Regions from separate parts of the Paenibacillus sp. FSL R7-0048 genome, predicted to be linked through region 1. Evidence: predicted binding sites of a transcription regulator. Region 1 holds the regulator's gene; each other region holds the start of a gene.
What was found. Region 1 encodes Rex, which represses fermentation and respiration genes when NADH is low (regulators of the CRP and FNR family bind a similar motif). Its sites were predicted from a motif close to TTGTGAAATATTTCACAA; they were not measured.

Region 1 (3,290 bases):
AGCCATACGCAGAGCCTCTGGAGCTGGAACAGCCGTTGGATCACCGCTGACACCCTTATGAATGAGAGCTGCAAGCCGCATCTCTTCAAACATATCCAAGTTATTGTTGCTTGCCGCGCCATCCGTGCCAAGAGACACCTTCACACCAGCTTTTAGAAGATCAGTAACCCGAGCCACTCCGCTAGCCAGCTTCAAATTACTGCCCGGATTATGAGATACACCCACATTATGGCGAGCCAAGATCTCAATCTCTTCATCATTTAAATGAACACCATGTGCAACTATCGAGGGACGTGTGAACATGCCAAGCTTCTCTAAGTGAGCTACAGGACGCAACCCGTAATCCGCCACATTTTGTTCCACTTCACGTTTCGTTTCGGACATATGCGTATGCATCGGTAAATCCAGATCATGCGCTGCCTGCACGAACTTAACCAGGAAGTCCGGAGGGCAAGTATAAGGGGCGTGCGGCGAGATCATAGTAGTAATTCTACCTTCAGCCTTTCCATGCCAGTTACGGGCAAAAGAAATTGCTTCCGCAAGCTTGTGATTCTGTACATCCTCTGGACATAACCCGATCACACCACGCATCAATACGGAACGGATACCTGATAACTCAGCTACCTCGGCTACTCGGTCCATATGATCATACATATCGAGGAAGGTCGTAGTTCCACCCTTCAGCATTTCCAATACAGATAAGGAGGTTCCCCAGTATACATCATCACCGGTGAACTTTTCCTCCATTGGCCACATCTTCTCCTGAAGCCACACTTGTAGCGCTAAATCATCTCCATATCCACGCAGCAAAGACATCGCCGCATGACCATGTGTGTTTACAAGTCCAGGCATGAACAGCAGACGGCTGCCATCAACCACTTGCACTCCAGCTTCCATCTGAGGCTCTTCTTTTCCTATGTAAGTGATTAAATCATCTTCAATAGTCATATATCCACTCAGAACCGGCTCATCCGTTCCCGGAGTCAGAAAATACCCGCCCTTAATTATCGTTTTATTGTTGTTCATGTTCGCTTTCTTCCTTTCCATCCCGCAAGTAATAAGCAAGACTTTGCAGATCAGTTGTAAAATCAGCTGCATGCACCCGGATATTCGGTGGTGTCTTCAGAATCACAGGGGCAAAGTTCAAAATCGCTTCAATCCCAGAAGAAATGAGAATATCTGCTACATTTTGAGCTTCTGAATCAGGTACGGTAATAATGGCAATGCGAATACCTTGCTCACGAATCGTGCTGCCTAGTTCATCCATCGGTTGCACAGTAAGGGAGTTGATCTTACGTCCAACCTTAGGAGCGTACGAATCAAATATAGCCGTGATTTTCATAGTATCTTTAAGATATGCATTGTAATTAGACAAGGCATGTCCGAGATTACCTGCTCCAACTAAAGCTACATTAAGCTGTTGATCCAGCTTCAGGATATGACGGATTTTCTCAATAAGATACGTTACATCATAGCCGATACCTTTTCTGCCGAAGTCACCAAAATATGCTAAATCCTTACGAATCTGTGCGGGATTAAGATCAAGCTTTTGTCCAAGTTCCTGAGAGGAAACTGTTAATATTTCGCGATTCTGGAGATCATTCAAAAAACGCAAGTACACAGGCAGTCTGCGAACAACGGCTTCTGATATTTTATCCGATTTCATATTTTTCCTCCTAAAAATAGTAATGTTCTTGTGAAAATCCATATTTAAACGTCTACCTCTCCTTATTAAGGACGGTACTGTAACACACCGCCCTTAAGGATAAGGAGGAGCTAAACTGAAGACGAGCGTTTTAAGAAGCGCCGCCATCCTCTAGCCATTCCGCTATGCGAGGGACCATTTGATCAGTAAGCATATGCTCCATTTTGGGACCAGGCAATGAATAAAGGAAATACTTCCCGTAATGAGATTCAATAACCCTTGTATCATAAACAATAACTATTCCGCGATCCTGCGCCGTGCGAACCAGTCTTCCGAATCCCTGCTTAAAACGAATAACCGCTTGAGGAACAGATAATTTCATGAACGGATTCTTCTTCTGGGCCTGCAATAACTCCGACTTCGCTTCCGCCAACGGGTGATTCGGTGGTTGAAACGGAAGTCTCACGATGGCCAGGCAAGTCAGTGCTTCACCTGGAATATCTACACCTTCCCAGAAGCTGCTCGTCCCCAGCAATACGGATGCTGCACTGTCCTGAAAGCGGCGGATCAGCTTGCTCCGGCTGCCACCTTCCACGCCTTGACCAAGCACCGTAATCTCTTGTGAGGCCAAAGCCTCTTTAAGCGGATCATATACCTGACGCAGCATTTTATAAGAAGTAAACAGAACCAGCATCCGCCCACGTGTTGTTTTAGCAGCTTCCGATAATGACTGTACGAGTGTATCGACAAATCGAGCATCGCCCACACTCCCCTTCACACTAGGAAAATCACGCGGTATAACTAGCAGTGCCTGCTCGCGATACTTAAAGGGAGATGGAAGGAGTGAGGTCATTAGACGTCCCTCTTCTACTGCTTCGTTAAGTCCGAGATTATCAATCATAAATTGAAAAGATTTATCTACAGATAGCGTCGCCGAGGTAAGCACGATGCTTTTTTTCTTATCGAAGAACAACTCTTTAAGCTGGCTGCTAACATCCACAGGGACGGCATACAGCTGAAGTGATTTGCTGCGGTAATTTCCATTTGCCTCCAACCAATATACTACATTATCGTCATTCAGCCCCATAAAGAATCTTACTTGCTCACGTATGGAAGCCAAATCTTTAAATAAACCGCTAATATCAGTAACAAGGCTGTCTGCTGAGGATTGGCTTTCCTGGTCACGCATCTCGTTAAGCATTTTATCACCCTTACGGATGATGTCGCTTAACGTCAGATTCATAGTGTTCTCTAGCGCAACCAATTCATCCCAATCCTTCGGCTTACGGGCGGGAATCAACCGCATAACCAGTTGTCCCGCTTCCCCTGCCCCTGCATCACTGCGTTCCGGCAAAAGGCTGAACAGCTTGTCGCTGAGTGCATCCCAGGTTTCTTTGACGGTAAGCAGATCCGGGTAGATCCGATCGATGACTCCGCTCCATTCTGAAGCCTCTTCACTGCCTGACGACTGTAATATCTGACGCAGAGCAGGAAGCTGTCCGTTTCGGCTATCTTTATACAGCCGCGATAATGTGTGTGCCACAGTGAAATGCTTCATATGCATGCCAAGATGTTTACCAGCCACATCTTCTAAATGATGTGCTTCATCAATGACAAGATGCTCGTAAGCCGGAAGCAGCTGGTG
Region 2 (3,290 bases), 4.0 Mb from region 1:
TGCTGCAGCCTTTGGTGGAAAATGCGATTTATCACGGGATTAAGCCACTTGGGGATCAAAAGTGCAAAATTTCGATTACAGCATATAAACAGGCCGATTATTTGGTCATTAAGGTTGAAAATAATGGGGTTATGATTCCGGAAGAGAAGCTTGTGCAGATAAATCAAGCCCTTCTTGATGATACATATGATCGTTCTGCCACAGGCTTTGGGCTATACAGTGTAAACCATCGCATTCGACTAGCTTACGGAGTGCCATATGGCCTTGCAGTGAAGAGCGAAGATGGCATTACCGTTATGGTCATTCGAATACCTTTGGACGGGGAGCGGAATGAAGATGTGGAAGATTGTCATCGTCGATGATGAAACGATCATTCGCAAAGGCTTGCGACAATACATTGAGGAGAGTCCGTATCTTTTTGAGGTTGCAGGAGAAGCGAAAAGTGCAAACGAAGCATTGAATATGGTGGAGGAAGCCCCACCACATGTATGTCTTGTGGACATCAACATGCCGAATATGAATGGGCTCGATCTGATGAACATATTGCGCGAACGCTGCCCGTCGGTTCTGGTTGTCATTATCAGCGGGTACGATAACTTTGAATATGCGCGTCAAGCCGTGCAACTGCAAGCATTCGATTATGTATTGAAACCTGTGCCGAAGAGTGATCTGAACAAGCTGCTTCATCGGATCGATGAGCATCTTCAGGTAAAATATCCTTTGCATTCACATGAAGACAGGGTGGATAAGGAGCGGGAGCTTCCCGGGTATACAGGGGATGGAACAGTGCTTATCCAAAAAGTGACCGAGTATATTGACGGTCATTATCAGGATCCGGAGCTGTCTATTACTCGAGTAGCAGCACTATTTCATATCAACCAAACCTATCTTAGTAAGCGTATGAAGCAAGAAATCGGTGCTTCATTCCTTGACTATGTCACCGAGCTTCGGATATCGAAGGCGAAGGAGATTCTGGATGACGTAATGCCGAATATCAAAATCGGGGATCTGGCCGTGAAGGTAGGGTATAAGAGCCAGTACTATTTTAGTCGTGTGTTCAAAAATAGAGTCGGCTCAAGCCCCTTAGAGTACAAAAAGCATCCGTTCGGTTATGGATAGGAGGGCCATTCTCGTCCCTCTGCAGCACGCCATAGATGTTATGCTCGGAGCCGCCTTCTATCAATACGGTTGGATTTTAAACATGAGCGAGAAGATGAAGTTAAAGCATCCAATAGTGCAATATTTTTATGAACTAAGGCGTAGTACATTATAAAAATAAATAACTTCATTGAATATTCAAGAGCAGATAAACTGTCCGGAAGTGTCTTAGGACTCCTCATATAAGTTTGTTCACATTGTCCACCCACGCATGTGGAGAGTGTCGCTCTACTGGTAAGGAAGGATACAGTGCTATGAAATCCTTATATTTATTGGACTTTACGGACAAGTATGAGAAAAAATGTTGTTAAAGAGATGGCATCATTGCCGTCTCTTTTTTGTTTCACTTTTTTAGTATTGCTCTGACTCTGGTTCCCGCTGCCGCATCCTACGATCACAAGCATGAAAGACTGCACGAAAATTAGTGTTGATGCTTATGTTTAACCCCTCTCTGCTCTGCTAGGTGACAGGCATCATAGACGTACCTGCGTGATGTTGCTACGATGTTCCATGGAAATTAAGTGAAAGTGATCACAAGAAATTACAGAAGGAGTCATTTATCGTGAAAAGAATCGTAACACTGAGCACCCGCAAACTGATGGATACCGCAAAACACGGCGGATGCGGCGCATGCCAGACCTCTTGCCAGTCCGCTTGTAAAACTTCCTGCGGCGTTGCAAACCAGAAGTGTGAAAATGCAATGAACAGATAGGATTCGGAATTTTACCGCCCATTGCTCTGCTGATGGGCGGCTATTTTTAAGAAATGAATGCTTCCTCTAAAGGATGGCAAAGCCGTTTCTACTTGTGTGCAAAAGGAGCTTGATTAGTAAGTATGATTCATCAATATAAACTAAACGGATACAATATCGTGCTCGATACCTATAGTGGCTCGGTGCATGTTGTTGATGACCTAGCATATGAAATTATAGCGGATTATGAGAAAACTTCTGTCGACCAAATCGTGACAATGATGTTAGAAAAATATAAGCATGATTCCAGCATTTCTGAGAGTGACATTCGAGAAACCATCGTGGATATCGAGGAGCTTATAAATGATGGACAGCTTTTTACAAAAGATGAGTATGAGAACCTCTCGCTCGATTTAAAAAAACGAAAAACTTATGTCAAGGCACTCTGCCTCAATGTTGCGCATACCTGTAATCTATCATGCGACTATTGCTTCGCTAGCCAGGGGAAATACAACGGAGACCGAGCGATCATGAGCTATGAGGTTGGACAAAAAGCTATCGATTACCTGCTTGAAAATTCGGGTCATCATCGAAATCTGGACATCGACTTTTTCGGCGGGGAACCGCTTTTAGCCTGGAAAGTGGTTAAACAGATCGTAGCTTATGCAAGAAGCAAAGAACAAGAATACAAAAAGAAGTTCCGCTTCACCTTCACGACGAACGGGATGCTGCTGAACGATGAGGTCACCGAGTTTTTAAATCAGGAAATGTACAATGTCGTATTAAGCCTGGATGGAAGAAAAGAGGTACATGACCGACTTCGCCAAACGGTTAACGGAAAAGGCAGCTATGATCATATTCTTCCGAAGTTCCAGGAATTCGTTCGTAAGCGCGGAGACCAAGAGTACTATGTACGAGGAACCTATACCCGTAACAATGTTGATTTCACTAATGATATATTTCATATCGCAGATCTTGGTTTTGACAAAATCTCGATGGAACCGGTCATTTGTGATCCAAGGGAACCCTATGCACTTACCGAGGAGGACCTCCCGGAGATATACAACCAGTACGAAATTCTCGCCAAGGAAATGATCGGGCGTGGTGAACAAGGCAAGGGGTTTACCTTTTATCATTACATGCTTGACCTCTCGGAAGGACCTTGCATCCAGAAGAGAATCACTGGCTGTGGTTCAGGAACGGAATATCTTGCCGTCACCCCTTGGGGAGAGCTTTTTCCTTGCCACCAGTTCGTAGGGGATGAAGAGTACAGCATGGGAAACCTCTGGGATGGCATCACAAAGCCAGAGCTGCAATGTCAATTCAAAGAGAGCAACTGCTACTCGAAGCCGGAATGCAAGGACTGCTGGGCAAAACTCTACTGCAGCGGCGGTTGTCCAGCCAATGCACTTCACGCGACGGGTTCCCTGGTCGGAACCTA
Region 3 (3,290 bases), 4.5 Mb from region 1:
TATCGCCATTCTCGCGGTATCCGTGTACGTGCAGGTTATGGTTATGGCGATCAAAGAACAAGTCTTTAATCAGACCTTCATATCCATGGAAAGCGAAGATAACTGGTTTATCTTTTGTGAAAAATTGATCAAACTCTTCGTCAGATAAGCCACGCGGATCTAATTTTTGACTTCTCAGTTTCAACAAGTCTACCACGTTGATATATCTAATTTTAAGGTTCGGCAGTTTTTCATGCAGGATAGAGATGGCAGCCAAGCTTTCGATAGTTGGTTCTGTACCTGCAGAAGCAAAGACAACATCAGGCTCTCCACCTTGATCGGTGCTTGCCCAGTCAATAATCTTCAGTCCTTTATCCACCAGCTCTTGTGCTTCATCCGCACTGAACCATTGTGGACGAGGATGTTTGGAAGAAACAATCAAGTTAATTTTTTGACGGTCATTTAAGACGGTGTCAAAGACAGCCAGCAAGGAGTTGGCATCAGCCGGCAAATACTCACGGATAAATTCTGGTTTTTTATCAGCCAAGTGACCTAGCAAACCTGGATCTTGGTGAGTGTAACCATTGTGGTCTTGCTGGAATACAGTTGAAGTTGCTACCACATTCAATGATGGAATATCCGCACGCCAGCTTTGATCTGTTGCTTTACGCAGCCATTTGAAATGCTGAGTAATCATCGAATCCACGACACGCAAGAAAGCTTCATAGCTTGCAAAGAAACCATGGCGACCTGTCAATACGTAACCTTCAAGCAAACCTTCTGCCTGATGTTCAGACAATTGGGAATCGATAACACGGCCATAAGAAGCTAGGAATTCGTCATTCGGCTCAATCACTTGATCCAACCATTGACGTTTCGTCACTTCAAAGACAGGTCCCAGACGATTGGACATTGTTTCATCCGGTCCGAAAATTCTGAAATTGCGGTTCTCTTCGTTCAGAGAGATAACATCTTTCATGTATTTACCCAGAACGGCCATATCTTGTGCTATTACTTCACCTGGTTTGGAATTATCAAGTGCGAACTTACGGAAATTCGGTAAGTTTAGATCTTTAATTTGGTTGCCAGCATTAGTAACTGGGTTCATTCCCATACGTCTGTCGCCAGTTGGCAGAATCTCAGCAAGTTCAGCGTTCAGACGACCATTGTCATCAAATAATTCTTCTGGTCTATAGCTGTTCATCCACTCCAATAACGCTGGAGCATGCTTCATATTTTTTTGATCCACTGGAATCGGCACCTGATGGGCACGGAAAGAGTTCTCATTCGGAACACCATCCCATTGCTTTGGACCCGTCCAGCCCTTAGGAGAACGGAAGACCAACATTGGCCAAACCGGACGCGTCAGGTCATTGTTGTCACGTGCATTCTTTTGAATCGCTTCAATTCTTTCAACGATGGTATCAAGCACCTTAGCCATTTCCGGATGCATTAGATCAGGATTTTCGCCTTCAACGAAGAACGGTTCCCAACCCATACCTTTAAAGTATGCAGTAATTTCTTCTTTGGATTGACGAGACAGAATCGTTGGGTTACTGATTTTGAAACCATTTAAGTGCAAGATCGGCAGAACTGCACCATCAGTAACTGGATTGATGAACCGGTTGGAGAACCATGAAGCCGCTAATGGGCCAGTTTCAGCCTCTCCATCACCAATAACAACCGCGGAGATCAAATCTGGATTATCCAGAATTGCACCTACACCATGGGATAGAGAATAACCTAATTCGCCACCTTCGTGGATCGATCCAGGTGTTTCAGGGGCAGCATGGGAAGCAACTCCACCTGGGAAAGAGAATTGTTTGAACAATTTCTTCAGGCCTGGGATATCTTGTGTGATTTCCGGATAAATTTCAGTATAGCTACCATCGAGATAGGAGTTCGAAACCATAACCTGACCGCCATGACCAGGGCCCTCGATGTAGAACATATTCAAATCATATTTAGTAATGACCCGATTCAAATGGGCATAAATAAAGTTCTGGCCTGGAATAGTTCCCCAGTGTCCAATGGGCTTAATCTTTACGTCTGCTTCTTTCAGCGGTTCTCTTAACAACGGATTATCTTTCAAATACAGTTGACCTACAGAGATGTAGTTAGTTGCGCGCCAGTATGCATCAAGCTTCTCTAAATAAGTTTTTGATGAGTAATCAACATCCATGGATAATACCATTTCTTCCACTCCCCAAAATTTTTTCTGTGTCTACATTGCCGTAATTTCTTCCACAAGTACATCATACCGCCGCGAAAAATTAATTCAACCTTTTCAACAAATGATACGGTCCAATTTTGTGAAAATATGAACATAGTATGAAATACAGTGTCAATTGTCTGTAAAAATACGTCAATATTAATATATATGTAAAAATATGGACTGAAGTTTGCGGGGGTATTTGCTCCTTATCCTTCATCTATTTTGCGCAAAACAAAAAAAATAAGACCGAGAAAAATTCCCCAGTCTTACTTTTAATGAACGGACACAAAGGTATTAAATTTTAAGTATTTATAGTGGAAGCGCATATGGGAGAATTCAAATGGCGTGCCATTATCTAAAAAGAAAATCCCTTCCATAATGCTTACTGGCTCATTTGCCTGCAAATGCAGCAGCTCTTGATCCGTAGCCTCAGAGGGTTCTGCGGATATCGATAAAAAGGATTTGGTTACCGCCAGATTTCGTGAATCCTCCAAATAATTAAAGATAGATCCTTCAATAATGGTCTGATTTAAATTCTGCACGATTTTGATTGGGATATAACCCGTTTCAATCATAAAGGGTTCATCATCAAAAAGACGTAAGCGAATGATTTTGTAAACAAAATCATGAGGGCCTAAAAACAGATCCCGTTGTAGTTCTTCCGTTGGTGGAATGACCTCAAATTTCAAAACTTTAATCTTTGGCTTCTTCCCATTCATTTGAAAATTGTCGGTGACACCTAAATTAGAGCCTTCGTAGTTAAAAATAGATTCATTTTTTATGTATAAAGGATTTATAAATGTCCCTGAGCCACGCTTTTTAAAAATAATGCCGGCATTTGCCATTTTAGTCAGAGCACTTTTAATAGAACTACGACTCACTTGATAAGTTTCACTAAGCGTTCGTTCATCCGGTAATTTCATATCGGGAAACTGCCCAGCAAAAATTTTCATTTTTAAGTCATCAATAATTTGTTTGTAGACAAACTGTGTCATGAAGTACTCCTTTTCAGGTCGATACAAGTTTTATTTCAATCTTTACTATAACATAATAACCAGACGTTTATAATCTATCCGGCCAGCTTATTTACGTCGGC

Region 2: scfA (six-cysteine ranthipeptide SCIFF) is a predicted target of Rex. The motif match lies at 1,678-1,695, and genes of this name have one in related genera.
Region 3: NSQ91_RS01180 (phosphoketolase family protein) is a predicted target of Rex. The motif match lies at 2,290-2,307, and genes of this name have one in related genera.

Annotation. Positions count from the first base shown of each region.
Region 1 is NZ_JBBORF010000001.1:4,790,735-4,794,024, forward strand. Features, by position in the region: gene NSQ91_RS21370 (amidohydrolase) at 1-1,026, opposite strand, end outside; gene NSQ91_RS21375 (redox-sensing transcriptional repressor Rex) at 1,013-1,666, opposite strand; gene dinG (ATP-dependent DNA helicase DinG) at 1,797-3,290, opposite strand, start outside.
Region 2 is NZ_JBBORF010000001.1:814,456-817,745, forward strand. Features, by position in the region: gene NSQ91_RS03530 (histidine kinase) at 1-362, shown strand, start outside; gene NSQ91_RS03535 (response regulator transcription factor) at 337-1,119, shown strand; partial or broken gene NSQ91_RS31965 (SF0329 family protein) at 1,190-1,273, shown strand; gene scfA (six-cysteine ranthipeptide SCIFF) at 1,721-1,870, shown strand; gene scfB (thioether cross-link-forming SCIFF peptide maturase) at 1,993-3,290, shown strand, end outside.
Region 3 is NZ_JBBORF010000001.1:253,699-256,988, reverse strand. Features, by position in the region: gene NSQ91_RS01180 (phosphoketolase family protein) at 1-2,173, opposite strand, end outside; gene NSQ91_RS01175 (GntR family transcriptional regulator) at 2,467-3,189, opposite strand; gene NSQ91_RS01170 (hypothetical protein) at 3,277-3,290, opposite strand, start outside.